Regions from separate parts of the Brevibacillus sp. JB24b genome, predicted to be linked through region 1. Evidence: predicted binding sites of a transcription regulator. Region 1 holds the regulator's gene; each other region holds the start of a gene.

Region 1 (4,994 bases):
AACGAATAGTTTCTGGGAGGGTGTAGATTTACCTGGGAATGTACTGAGTTGCCTTATCATTGTTCGTCTCCCTTTTCAACCTCCTAATCACCCACTATTGGAAGGACGTTCGGAAAGACTGAAGGCAGAGAAAAAGAATCCTTTTATGACGCTTTCCTTGCCCCATGCTGTTATTCGTTTTAAGCAGGGAGTAGGTCGATTAATACGTCAACAAACAGATCGCGGTGTTGTTATTGTATTTGATACGCGAATTATAGAATCTAAATATGGCCGGATGTTCTTGCAATCTTTGCCTCCATATCAGGTAGAGACAGGTCCATGGACTACGTTACGTGAGCGTATAGCTCCATTTTTACAATAAAACAATGTTAAGCTCGTTATGAATTGATCTACGCTATATAGTAGGAGGGAGGCAGCTCCATGACTACAATCCGATATTACCTATTGCTAGTTACTTGTATAGGCATGATGATCCTTGGATTATCCCAAACAGTTGAAGCAAGTCGACCTATTGCGATTACACATCAGCTACAGCACATCGAGGATCCTGATGCTGTTGAACAGGAGGAAGATTTTGTTGGACTTACCACGACTTTTTTCTCCTTACCAGAAGGGGAGAGTACGCTCATTCGATTTCCAACGGGAAAAACCATGCTAGTTGACACTGGTAGCGAAAAGGATACCGAAAAACTGGTTTCCTTGCTACTTGAACGTCATGTTACAAAAGTGGATTACCTGTTATTGACAAACGATTTACCTACTCATATTGGTGGCTATGATAAGTTAGCGGAGAAAATTCAATTTGATAAGATTTACATGCCGAAATTGACAGCCTTCGCAATTCACAGTAATATCCATATATCTAGGGAAAAGCAAGTTGTGTATGTAAAGGAAAAGGATCAATTACTAGAGGGAAAAGATGTGGAGATCACATTTTTACATCCCAGCGAGAACCTGTTTTTATCACCACAGGATAATTCGCTTGTGTTTTGTCTGACCCAAGGAAAACTCCAATTTTTGTTCACCAGTGCCATTAATGAAAAAGCAGAGGAGCGGTTGCTTGTAAAATATCCTTCTCTATTGCCTGCTGAGATCATAAAGGTTGCGGCACAGGGTAGCAATCAAGCCTCTATTCAAGCCTTTTTAACGAAGGTGGATCCTCAGATTGCCGTTGTGCAAACCGGCATTCCTCGGGAGCAGTGGAAAGACTCCATGCGTGAAGTGGTGGAGCGTTTGGAGGAATCATGGGCAGATACGTATGTCACTAGCCGGGATGGATCAATTACCATTCTCTCTAATGGACAAGATTATAAGGTTTTAAAGGCAGTCAAGACCTCTATACATGATAGACAACGAAGTTAGGAGTGCAATTTATGGGGAAAGTACCAAAAATTTCTGAAGCGGTCGTTCGCCGTCTGCCGATCTATTTGCGATATTTAACAAATCTACAGGAGTTACAAGTAAAAACGGTTTCTTCCCAACAGATGGGCAAAACAATGGATATTAACCCAGCCCAAATTCGAAAGGACCTATCTGCATTTGGTGACTTTGGAAAAAAAGGTATTGGCTATGACGTAGATTACTTGATTGAAAAGATTCGTCATATCTTAAAATTGGACCAAGTGATTCATGTAGCATTGGTGGGAGCCGGTAATTTAGGCCAAGCGATTTCAAATTACAATGTCTATTTAAAAGATAATATGAAAATTGTTTCCATTTTTGATGCGGACCCACAGAAAATAGGCAAAGATTTAGGTGGATTGGTCATTGAACCGATTGATCAAATGGAAGAAATTATTAAAGAAAAACAAATTCGTATGGCGATTATTACGACGCCTGCTTCCGCAGCACAAGAGGTGGCAAATAAACTGATTGAAGCTGGAATAGAAGCGATCCTAAATTTTGCACCAACAACGATTCGAACTGAAAAAGAAGTGAAAATTGATCATAACGATTTGACTTCCAGCTTACAAAGTTTAGCCTATTATTTAAATTAAGGAATCAAAAACAGAAAAAGAGGAGAGTGTCTACGTTGATGAAAATCATTACCAATGCAACCGTAATTACTGTTAATGAACAAAATGAGGTTATTTATAATGGAGCGGTTGGCTTTGACGGGGGAAAAATTACATATGTAGGTAAAACACCTGAAGATTTATCAGCATATGACGAGATCATTGATGGAACAAATAAATATGTAATGCCAGGATTAATTAATACACATGGTCACGTAGGCATGTCCCTACTACGTGGATTTGCGGATGACCTACCTTTGAAACAATGGCTGGAAGATAAAATGTGGCCAATGGAAGGTCAATTTACAGCAGAGCATGTGAAATGGGGTACAGCTATTTCTATTATCGAAATGATCCGTACGGGTACAACTACCTTTGTAGACATGTATGATCATATGGATACAGTAGCTCAAGAGGTGGAAGCATCTGGGATGCGTGGCGTACTTTGCCGTGGAGTGATTGGGTTTTGCTCAGAAGAAGAACGTCAACAGAAATTACAAGAAGCAGCATCATTCGCATCACGTTGGAACGGTGCAGCTAACGGTCGTATCCATACAATGATGTCACCGCATGCTCCTTATACGTGCTCTCCTGAGTATATCCAGCAAATCCTTGAGAAGGCTATTGAATTAAACGTACCATTACATATTCATATGTCTGAATCAAAAGCAGAAGTGGAACAAAACGTTCAGGATTATGGTGTACGACCAGTTGCTCACCTAGAGAATCTAGGTGTATTTAATCACCCAACATTAGTTGCTCATGCGGTTCACTTAACAGATGAAGAGATTGATACGTTGGCTAAATATGATGTTAAAGTAGCTCATAATCCAATTAGTAACTTAAAATTGGCTAGTGGTGTAGCTAGGGTTCCTGAGATGCTTGCAAAAGGTGTATGTGTAAGTTTAGCAACTGATAGTTCAGCAAGTAACAATAACTTGAACCTATTTGAAGAGCTAAAATTAGCAGCTATCCTTCATAAAGGTGTATCCTATGATCCTGAAGTGGTACCAGCAGAAGAAGCACTTCGTATGGCAACTCGTTATGCGGCAGATGCGGTGTTCCAAAAAGATAGCTTAGGATCTTTAGAAGTGGGTAAAAAAGCAGATATGATCATGCTAAATGCGGCTCAAGCGCATTTCCAACCGGCGAATGACCCTATTTCCCATGTTGTTTATGCGGCAAATGGCTATGATGTAACAGATACAATTGTTGATGGGCATTTCTTGATGAAAGATAAAGAGTTAATCACAATGGATGAACAAAAAGCAATCACCGAAGTGAACCGTGTGTTTGCATTATTAAAGCAATAAGATAAAAAAGGACGCTCATTCATATGACAAAGGCTCCTGCCAAGAGCTTCAGGCGGCAGGAGAGAGTAGTGTAGGTGTGTAGATAGAGAAAAAAATTTAGTCCGTCCGTTGCATCTCTGTTTGCCACAAATCTGTAAGTGAGGTATGGCGAACAGAGAGAGTAGCGGTAGGTGGCAAGGTACGAAGCGGTGAGGCCAGACCTACCCAGGATTCATATAAATCATGTTGTTCCCAACCCTGTTTAGGTAAGGAAGGGCTCCTGTCGGTTTGATTCACACGCTCACCTCCTTGTGGTGTACTGATAGTATGGCTACTTATCATGACTCTATAATTAGTAAGTTTTCCACGTGGTTCTAAAACCTTCTTGTATCTCATAAATGTTAGGAGATACGTAAGGGAGGGGTACCCATGTACGTGAAGCAACGGTATCTTTGGTTGTTGTTGCCAATATTAGTATGCTTATTTGGTTTGGGAGCTTTACTGGGACAAGCAACAGACAAGTTACCTGTAGCACAGGAGAGCGCTAATGAATCTATTGGCAGAGGTAGCCGGAATACCGATCAAAATAATGCCAATCTGAAACAATTGATCGATCAACTATTTGTGGAGAAGGCAACTCCCTTTGGAGTCAAGATACAAAATCAATCTTTTGTAGGAAGTTATCGAGGCAATCATTTTCAGCTTACAGGAACATTACAGGGGAAAAAAGTGAAGATGGAACGTAACAATCGAGGTGCTTCGCTCGTCATAGATAATGAACAACAGGAATTAAACGTACTACCTTATGCCTTGTTTACACCATCTGAGCATGCTTCGCTATTGAAGGATCAATTTCCACAGCTACAACCAGTCCCTCTCGTTTCAAGAGATGAAGCGGGTTTGCAGGGGTTTAGTGTTACACTCCAGCCAGATAAGGTAAACGAGCTTTTAAGAGAATGGTTGGGACCTAGTTTTCCGGCAGAAAATGAACTTGTTCAATTACAGCAATCAACCACAATTAAATATCAATTGTGGTATGATGATGACAGAAAACAGTTGAAGCGTATGGTCGTCTTGCTTCAGTTGAAGAACCAAAAGGGCGATAGATCAGATCAACTGATTTTTAATTTTTAGGGAAGTAGGAGAATCATAGTGTGGAAACGCATCTTGATCATTTCAGCATGTGCGCTTGTTGTGTTAGGCGCATCTCTGTATCAGCTACTTTCCAGCTTATTGTCTGAGCGTCACACGTTAGAAGCAGAGGCCAGAGCATTAGTAGCAGAAAAAACAAACATTGCTGAGATTGATACGATAGAAGAATATCGAGGACGGGAAGCCTATATTGTTGTTACCGGAAAAAATAAGGTAGGAACCCCAGTGGTGGCTTGGTTTAGCAAAGAACACGTCACATTTGATTTACTGGAAAAAGCTCTCCCACGCACGAAAGTAAAACAATTAGCGGAGGCCTCCTATCCAGGAGCGCAAATCGAACGCATCGTACCTGGTTTAGAGGGAGAGAAAAGACTATGGGAAGTTACTTTAGTGGACAAGCAAAATCGTTACAACTACGTATATTATGATTTTTTGACCGGTCAAAAAATAAGGGCGTATACGTTAAATATTCCGAAATCATAAGACGACCCGTTCCTTTTGGAAAGGGTTTTCTTACTTTATCATCGGATTTCTT
Region 2 (4,994 bases), 2.7 Mb from region 1:
TAGCTTTCGCAGCGTCCATTGCAGAACCACCACCTAATGCAATGATCACATCAGGTCGGAAATCCGCCATTAGTTCAGTTCCTTTACGTACGGTTGTTACAGATGGATCTGGTTCTACATCGCTAAACACTTTACAATGAACGTATTGAGAACGACTGCGCAGATTTCTCAATACCTTATCTACATAGCCTAGTTTTACCATAGCTGGGTCTGTCACAATTACAGCACGAGAGATATCAGGCATGTCTTGCAGATATTGAATAGAATTTTTCTCGAAGTATATTTTCTCTGGAATCTTAAACCATTGCATGTTCACGCGTCGTTTCGCCACCTTTTTGACGTTGATCATATGCACAGCACTTACGTTGGTAGATACAGAGTTTCGACCATAAGAACCGCAACCAAGCGTTAGAGAAGGAATAAATTCATTGTAAATATCTCCGATTGCCCCTTGAGAAGATGGAGCATTAACTACGATACGGCAAGCCTTCATTCTCATTCCAAATGCTTCCATAAGATCATCGTCTTCTGTATGGATAACTGCTGTATGTCCCAGGCCACCGAACTCAAGCATTTCTTCTGCACGGCGGAATCCTTCATCCGCATTTTTCACTTTGTAGCATGCAAGGACAGGGCTCAATTTTTCACGGGATAATGGATGATCAGCACCTACCCCTGTCAGTTCTGCGATTAGAATTTTCGTTTCAGGATCTACGTGTACACCGGCCATTTCAGCAATGACTGCGGCTGGTTTTCCCACGATATCCGCATTTACTGCGCATGTATTTTCATTTATGACCAGCTTCTCCACTTTTGCTTTTTCATCAGGTGTCAAAAAGTGACAGTTATTAGAAATCATAAGTTGTTTAACTCGTTCATAGATTGGTGCGTCAACAATTACAGCTTGTTCAGAAGCACAGATCATACCATTGTCAAACGTTTTAGATAGGATCAAATCATTTACCGCACGCTCGATTACCGCAGTTCGCTCAATATAGCAAGGTACGTTACCAGGACCTACACCAAGTGCTGGTTTACCTGTACTATAAGCTGATTTCACCATACCAGCTCCACCTGTTGCTAATACGAGAGCTGTGCCTGGATGGTTCATTAATTGTTTCGTTGCTTCTAAGGATGGTTGATCAATCCACTGAATACAATTCTTTGGAGCACCAGCTTTTATTGCTGCTTCATATAATGTACGCGCTGCTTCTGCACTAGACTTCTGTGCAGATGGGTGGAAGGCGAAGATAATTGGATTTCTTGTTTTAATAGAAATGATTGCTTTGAACATGGTGGTAGAGGTCGGGTTTGTTACTGGTGTAACCCCTGCTACTACGCCAATCGGTTCAGCTATTTCGATGATACCATTTTGCTCATCTTCACGAATGAGACCAACTGTTTTATCTTTTTTAATACTGTTATAAATATATTCTGTAGAGAAAATGTTTTTGATCATCTTGTCTTCAAAAACACCGCGTCCTGTTTCTTCATGAGCTAATTTGGCCAGATATACGTGCTTATCTAACCCAGCTAACGCCATTGCTTTTACAATGCTGTCTATTTGCTCCTGATCGTAATTAGCAAAGTCCTTTAATGCTTGGTTACCATTCTCGACCAAGGTATCAATCATTGTTTTTACTGCCTCTTCTTTTGCTTGCTCCTGCACTTTTACTTCATTGCTCATGGTTTCTTCCTCCTTATTAAATAAGAAAGCATTGTATCCACAGATTTAGTGAATTTTTTCACTTACACGTTAAAAAATAAAGCGAAAGTGAAATTTTTCACATTCTAGTTTACAAGGAACTTTTGTTATTTGATGTTAAGTAGTGCATAAAAGCAATTCCTTATAAACCACCTTGGGGCTATCTTTCTCTATTCAGCTCCTTGGTACACCCTAATCTTACTCGATAACTACGTATATGTATGTGATGTTTCTCACACGTTTGCCTGTATTTTTTTAACTAACTTTTTTAGACTTTACACTTATATCCTATCATGTTTCAATAAAAATCTGGTATGCTACATAAAAGGATACTTCTGTATCGACCAATCTCCAGATGACATGATGAAGGAGTGGCTCTCAATGTCCATTACCATTACACCACAAGCACTTGCTTGGTTCAAAAAAGACTGGGGCTTCAAATCAGGCGATTCCATTCGCTTTTTCGTCCGATACGGTGGGGGCACCAGCCTACATAAAAGCTATTCCATGGGGATTTCTAAAGCCGAACCGAATGAAATTGCACTCTCCAGTACGGCTGAAGGCATCACCTTCTTTTTTGAGCAAGATGACATGTGGTTTATTGAAGATAAAAGTATGACCGTTGATTTTAATGAAGCTTTAGAAGAAATTACATTTTCTTTCCAATAAGAAAATAGATAAAAAAGCAGGTAATAGCGAAAGGAATCCTCTGATTCTTCTTTTGTTACCTGCTTTTTCTATTGCATTCTTCGGTAAAGGCTTTTTATTGGGCAGTATATCCTCCATCAATAGCGGCGGCGATACCTGTTACTCCCTTTAATCTATCGCTTACCAGCATAGAAGCATAGTCTGCAATTTCCTCTACGGACAACAATCTCTTCTGAGGGACTAATGGGTAAATGACTTCCTCCAGTACTTTTTCTAACGGTACATTACGAGTAACAGCCAAATCCTTCAACTGATTTTGTACTAATGGAGTATCAACATAGCCGGGACACAACGCATTTACTGTAATCCCATGCACGGCCCCTTCTAATGCGGCTACTTTCGTCAGTCCAATCACTCCATGCTTGGCACTGTTGTAAGCCGCCTTTCCCGCAAATCCGATTAGTCCATTTATAGAAGACATATTTAAAATCCGACCATATCCCTGTTGTTTCATTATAGGAAACGCATGCTTAATGCCTAAAAAGGGTCCCACTAGCATGACTTTCAACAACAGCTCAAAACGTTCTGTCGGGAACTCTTCGATTGGGGACACATGCTGTAGACCTGCATTATTAATTAAAATCTCCAATCTGCCGTACTCTTCGACAACCCGCTGTACGCTGGCTGCAACCTGCTCCTCATTTGAAACATCACAGCATAAGCCGATCACCTTATTCCCCTGCTGACGTAGCTTCTCTGCTGACATCACAACCGCTCCCGCATTAAGATCAGCAATGGCGATGATCGCTCCTTCCTTGGCAAAATGCTGTGCCATCTCATAACCAATACCGCTCGCAGCCCCAGTAATTAATGCTACTCTTTGATCTAATAACCCCATTAGACATTTCTCCTATTCCTTATTATCATGGCAAAAGCCTTATCCTTATCTTTTTCAACACCCATCCCATTAGAAAATGGAAACCACGAAAGCCAGTATGAAAACCGTGACTGTCTTCAATACGGTAATGATAAAAATATCCTTGTAGGACTGACGGTGCGTAAGTCCAGTGATAGCCAATAGTGTAATAACAGCACCATTATGAGGTAACGTATCCATCCCTCCCGAAGCCATTGAAGCAATCCGATGTAGTAGCTCAGGTGAAATACCAACAGCATCTGCTAGCTCTACGTACTGTTTTCCCATTACTTCCAAGGCAATCGACAAACCACCAGAAGCTGAGCCAGTCATTCCAGACAGTACATTTACCGCTAAGGCTTCAGAAACCAATGGATGATCGCTTGCCCCCAAAATCCAGCTTTGAATGATTTTGAACCCTGGCAACGTTTTTACCACGTTCCCAAAGCCTACTTCAGAAGCTGTGTTAAAGATGGCAAGTAAAGCCCCCATTGCTGCTGTCGTAAGGCCTGTTGCCAGTTTGCTATGCACCGCTTTTACATTTATAGCTAGAGCTGAAATAACCCCTACTAGCAACGCAATGATCAAAGCCCACGAAGAAGCTACCGTCTTTACATTCTCAATCTTAAATTTTTCTTGAAGCATAGCTGGGTCGTACCAGCTATCAACTGCAATGAATCCTCTGCTTAATAGAAAATTGGTGAGGAGTACAAGCAATAAAGGTAAGATGGCCAAGGCAATATGAGGATATTTTTCAGCTTCTTTTGCTTCTGGCTCATTTTTGTGATTATCACCATATCCCTCTCCTGCTATGGCCGCCTGCTTGCGACGTCTTTCCAACCAAAGCATCCCGCCTACAAAAATCATGAAGGCTCCCACAATTCCCACAAGTGGAGCCGCATAGGCATCTGTTCCAAAGTAATTCGTTGGAATAATATTTTGAATCTGTGGTGTACCGGGCAATGCATCCATCGTGAATGTAAACGCTCCTAAAGCTATCGTGCCTGGAATCAAGCGTTTAGGAATATTCGCCTCCCGAAAAAGAGCTGCTGCAAATGGATAGACAGCAAACGCTACAACGAACAAGGAGACACCACCATAGGTGAGGATTGCACAAGCTAATACAATGGATAACATGGCTCGATTTGATCCCAGCCCTTTGACGATTGTCTGTGCGATAGAACCAGCCGCTCCGCTTAATTCCATCACTTTACCGAAAATCGCTCCTAATAAAAATACAGGGAAGAATGCCTTAATATAATTAGCTGCATTTGTCATAAATGTCTCTGTATAGCTTGGCAGTAACGCTAAGCCCGATAGGACGACAGCCAATAGAGTAAAAATGGGGGCAAATACGATAACAGGATAGCCTCGATATGCAAAAAACATTAGTAAACATAAAGACACAAGGATCGCTACGATCTCTAAAAACATAAATAATTCCCCTCTCTCATCTGACAAAAATGTGTCTATCCTCTATAAAGAAGCATGATTTATGCCATTTATTGAGCAAAAGTGTTATGTAACATTATTCCAGTCAATCTGACAGATACTAACAACATTTTCATCGTACCCAGCCTTTTACAAGCTGAACGATTTCGCATGCCGCCCCTGAGTTTAAGTCCAAATTTTCGGAAAAAAATCACGTAATAATTCGCGTCCTGCAAATACATAAAAGCTCTCCTCTTTATGAATCATTGGTTGTAAGCTGTACATATAAAAAAG
Region 3 (4,994 bases), 970 kb from region 1:
GTAGAACCACTGATCGCGTCTACTTCCGTGCTATTTTTTGCAATGATTTGGTCTCGCAATTTCTTATATACTGGTTCGGATAATACTTCGTTTTCTTTTTGTTCGAGAACTTTGATATCTGAAAGCTCTTCGTTTGTAAACGTTACTTCAACCTTGATTGGTCCGTGTTTACCATCAGCTTGACCGATAGCTGTCACAGAGTCACCTTTAGCTGGAGTGGTGCCTTGGCCACTACATCCAACCATGGCTATTATGATTGCCATACTTAAGAAAAGCATAAAAATTTTTGATAAACCCTTCAAGATGATAACCTCCTTGGATATATGTATAGTAATGAGAAGGGGGGCATTAGAAAAAAATCTAGGTCATAAATGCGTGATAGCAATCAGGATTACTCCATGATCGGTTCACCATGATTGTAATAACCATTCATGAAAGCTTAAGTGAAAAAAATCACAATTTACCGATAATACCATCCTATAATTTTTAGCTATGATCGTAAAGCGCTTTCATATCAAGTGTTTTAAGGGTTTGTGTTTAATCTGTGAAGTGCCATTGACGATATTTTCAGATAAAAAATTATGTTATAAGTCTCAAAATTCCAACTAAACTTCTATCTGTTACAATGATAAGAGCTAATGATTGCTACAGGATATAAAGGGGACTTATTCATGAAACGGAAATATGCAGATGTAACAGGTTGGACAACAGTGTTAGACAAGCATTTTGTACCATTGGCTAAACGGGGAGAGTACTTTGACGGGATCATTACTGGACTAGTTCTAACAAAAATGGCTGAACCATACTGGGTAACCATTAAGGGACAAGAAATCTGTATAGCAGATGATGGGTATGTCTGGATTCAATGTTTTCCAGCGGGTCGACATTATGTTATGACTGCAATGATGGATCAGTCAGGTAACGTGGTCTATTTCTATTTTGATATTATCCTGCGACATGGTATGGGGGAAAATGGTGTTCCTTGGTACGATGATTTATATCTGGATTTAGCGATGACTCCTACTGGGATAAGTGAAGTATTGGATGAGGATGAATTGGAGGAAGCCTTACAAAACAAAACGATCAGTGAGTGGGAGCGTGATTTGGCAGTTTTGGAAATGGAACGGTTACTTCTGGAAGTAGCAAATGATACATGTACCTTGCCGCAGATGGTACTAGCTCATGCTAGCGAGTGGCGAGATATCGTTCTTCAAGTGAAAGAATCCTCCCAATAAAGAGAGGATTCTTTTTGCGTTATTTAGCTTGTGGCTCTACCTGCATTCTAGGAACCTCTGGCTTTCCTAGTGGATTGTTGTACAGATAGTCTGGCACTTCTCCCACGACAAGAGAGTTGGTTATGGGGATGGAGGTTGTTACGACGGTTTGATCGGTTGCAAAAGGTATAATCACTTGCAAACGTACTTCGACTTGAAGATAGACCGTTACCATTACCATGTTGATGCCAGCTTCCGATAGCTTAGGGTCAAGCCATGTTTTCGCAGAACCAACAGGTACAAAGGTGACAGGTAATTTAGGCCCCGTATCGGACAAAAAGGAGCTACCTGAGGCTAATCCGAGAGGGACACCCGCTACAATTTTTTCACTTTCAAACTCTTTTAGCCTGTTTTTAATGCGTTGATTGGCTTCCCCCATGATTTTTGAATACCCTTGAAAATTAAAATTAATAGCACGTATTTTATTATCTTTATCCTTTTCAATGTCTAGAACCTCAGCCGTATTCATATCAATTTGAGCAATCTTTTTGGTCACCGCGTCTGCAATGGCTTCTTTGGCAATTTGCTCTGATTTTTGTTTGGCGATCACTAATAAGGTAGGTTTAATTTTTTGCTCCACTAAAACGATACTCTGGATGATTATTGCGAGAAAGACAATGAAAGCAATAAAGAAAATTTTCTTTTTTGACGCTCGAATGCGACGTCGTCTCATGCGAATAGCCATCTTGGATCACCCCATCTGTAGACTATATGTTACAAAGAGGGGGAAACATGCCAGCTTGCCTAGGGTTCGTGCAAAGAACTTCACTTAATGCGTAGGAATATTTCGTCTATAATGAAGGATAAGTCAGAGAAAAGGAGAGAAGCGTATGTCCTATAAGGTTATCTTTTTTGATATGGATGGCACGCTATTAAATGAACAGAAGCAAATTCCACAGGATACTCGAGAAGCCCTTCGTCAGTTACAGGATAGCGAGATTCATACGGTTATTGCTACTGGGCGTTCCCCCTTTCATGTTCGTGAACTCGCGGAGGATTTAGGAATTGAGACACTGGTGTGCTTTAATGGTGCGTATGTAGAGCACAAAGGGGAAGTGGTTTATTCTACCCCTATTGATGTCGAAAGTATCGAGAAACTATACCAGCTTGTAATGGAACGCAATCATGCACTCGTATATTTAAGTGACGATTCTTTTTATGCGACACATGAGGAAAATGAGATGGTGAATAGTGCTGTTTCTTCTATTTTATTTGAACCACCTGGTATGAATGCAGAGGTATTCCGTGACAAGCCGATTTACCAATGCTGGCTTCATTGCGCAGAAGGAGAAGAGGAGGTCTACGAGCAAGACGATGCTCTGACAAATGTGCGCTTTTTCCGTTGGCATAACGTGTCCCTAGATGTGATGCCAAAGGATGGCTCCAAGGCAAAAGGCATCGAAGCCTTGCTACAGCACCTTACCGTAGACAAATCTGAAGCTGTAGCATTTGGTGATGGTAAGAATGACATTGAGATGATCGGTTATGTAGGGATGGGAGTAGCGATGGGAAATGCGCATCCAGAGGTATTTCCGCATGCCAACTATGTGACGAAGCATGTGGATGAGGGCGGTATTAGCCATGCTTTAAGGGAATTGAACATTTTGTTATAGAGGAAAGCCGATCGTCTTGTTAGGAGTCGATCGGCTTTATTTTATCGGCTAGATAAATTGTCGTTTTACCTGTGATCTACCACACATCTGCTGGTCTTTTTCTATACTATACTCGGTCTGTACACAGATAATAGGATTAGTAAATCCTTGATATAGCAGCGTTTTAAATGGAGTAAAAAGTAGACTACGTAACTCACGTAGAATCTTGTAAAGTTATTTTTGTGCATTATTTCACAAACATATATAGAAGATTTTGGGAGGATTGTCTATGAAAAAACAACGTCTCGTATTAATTGGAAATGGAATGGCTGGTGTCAACGTAATTGAACAAATCTTGAAGCACAACAAAGAGAGGTATCACATCACGATTATAGGAAACGAACCTCATCCTAACTACAACCGCATTATGCTATCTTATGTGCTGGAAGGTAGTAAAACGATTGATGATATCGTGTTAAACAACTATAGCTGGTATAAAGAAAATCAGATTGAACTACAGACGGGTACAGCGGTGACTCGGATTGATACCGAAGCTAAAAAGGTGTATACGGATAATGGATCGGTATATTCTTACGATAAAGCAATTATTGCTACTGGCTCTCAAGCATTTGTTTTACCAGTACCTGGTGCGGATAAACAAGGAGTAATTGGCTTTAGAGACATTCATGATTGTAATCAAATGATGGAAGCGGCTAAGACCTGTAAAAAAGCTGCCGTAATTGGTGGCGGATTGTTGGGATTGGAAGCTGCTAAGGGCTTGGTTCATTTAGGTATGGAAGCAACGGTTGTTCACTTAGGTAATGTTTTGATGGAACGTCAATTGGATGACATAGCAGCAAACATGCTAAAAGAAGAACTAGAGCGTCAGGGCATCCAATTTGCGATGGGAAAACAAACCGTAGAGCTACTTGGGGATGAACGTGTTACGGGACTACGTTTTTCCGATGGAAGCATACTGGAGGCAGATTTTGTTGTGATGGCCGTAGGAATAGTGCCGAATACCAGCGTGGCCAAAGCAAGTAATATTGAGGTAGCACGAGGGATTGTTGTAAATGACCTGCTACAAACGTCTGCACCAGATGTGTATGCTGTTGGGGAATGTAGTCAGCATCGAGGACTTTGTTATGGATTGGTAGCTCCGTTATTTGAGCAGGGGGCTATTTTAGCTAAGCATTTATGTGAGATTGAGACGAAAGGCTATGAAGGCTCAGTCGTATCCACTAAATTAAAAATTTCTGGCGTAGACGTATTTTCAGCAGGTGAATTTCAGGATCAAGCAGATATGACCATCGTACGTATGCAGGATGATTGGAAGAAAATCTATAAGAAGATCTTGATTCGAGATAACAAAATCGTTGGAGGGATTCTATTCGGCGATGTGAGTGAATCCGTTCGCTTACAAAAGCTGGTCAACACTCAAACAGAAATGACTGACGAGGTGTACGCTTCCATAATGGGCTCAGGAACATGTTGTGGTGGGGGCAACCAAGCAGCTTTAGTAGCGGAAATGTCTGACGAAGAGATTATCTGTGGATGTAACGGAGTAACGAAAGGCAGTATTGTGACAGCGATAAAGGAACAAGGTTGCTCAACGGTTGATGAAATAAAAGCTTGCACAGGTGCAGCACGATCCTGTGGGGGATGTAAGCCAATGGTGGAACAAGTGCTACAGTATGTACTCGGTGATCATTTTGATGTCAATGCGAACAAACAAGGCATCTGTGGATGTACCACGTTGAGCCGTGATGAAATCGTAGCACAGATACAAGAGATGGGTCTAACTACGATTAAAGAAGTGATGCATGTATTAGCATGGAAAAACCCAGAAGGCTGCTCCAAATGTCGTCCTGCATTGAACTATTACTTGGGAATGATTCATCCAACAACGTATCAGGATGAAAAGGCTTCTCGTTTTGTGAATGAACGTTTGAACGCTAACATTAATAAAGACGGTACTTATACGGTGGTACCACGTATGTACGGTGGAGTAACAACAGCAGAAGATTTAAAGAAAATCGCTGATGTTGCTGTGAAATATGATGTGAAAATGGTGAAAATGACAGGTGGGCAGCGGATCGATTTGGTAGGTGTACAGAAGGAAGACCTG

The links. Region 1 encodes Rex, which represses fermentation and respiration genes when NADH is low (regulators of the CRP and FNR family bind a similar motif). Its sites were predicted from a motif close to TTGTGAAATATTTCACAA; they were not measured.
Region 2: a site for Rex is predicted at 1,773-1,790, ahead of adhE (bifunctional acetaldehyde-CoA/alcohol dehydrogenase). Genes of this name have one in related genera too.
Region 3: a site for Rex is predicted at 3,107-3,124, ahead of nirB (nitrite reductase large subunit NirB). Genes of this name have one in related genera too.

The regions. Positions count from the first base shown of each region.
Region 1 is NZ_JBNVQV010000001.1:2,112,748-2,117,741, forward strand. Features, by position in the region: gene dinG (ATP-dependent DNA helicase DinG) at 1-361, shown strand, start outside; gene ACQV1I_RS10330 (ComEC/Rec2 family competence protein) at 421-1,362, shown strand; gene ACQV1I_RS10335 (redox-sensing transcriptional repressor Rex) at 1,374-1,997, shown strand; gene ACQV1I_RS10340 (amidohydrolase) at 2,036-3,328, shown strand; gene ACQV1I_RS10345 (hypothetical protein) at 3,425-3,604, opposite strand; gene ACQV1I_RS10350 (hypothetical protein) at 3,737-4,441, shown strand; gene ACQV1I_RS10355 (cell wall elongation regulator TseB-like domain-containing protein) at 4,460-4,942, shown strand.
Region 2 is NZ_JBNVQV010000001.1:4,791,076-4,796,069, forward strand. Features, by position in the region: gene adhE (bifunctional acetaldehyde-CoA/alcohol dehydrogenase) at 1-1,687, opposite strand, end outside; gene ACQV1I_RS22440 (HesB/YadR/YfhF family protein) at 2,087-2,374, shown strand; gene ACQV1I_RS22445 (3-hydroxybutyrate dehydrogenase) at 2,469-3,251, opposite strand; gene ACQV1I_RS22450 (GntP family permease) at 3,321-4,703, opposite strand.
Region 3 is NZ_JBNVQV010000001.1:1,147,483-1,152,476, forward strand. Features, by position in the region: gene ACQV1I_RS05750 (flavocytochrome c) at 1-302, opposite strand, end outside; gene ACQV1I_RS05755 (DUF402 domain-containing protein) at 672-1,235, shown strand; gene yunB (sporulation protein YunB) at 1,255-1,959, opposite strand; gene ACQV1I_RS05765 (Cof-type HAD-IIB family hydrolase) at 2,105-2,887, shown strand; gene nirB (nitrite reductase large subunit NirB) at 3,156-4,994, shown strand, end outside.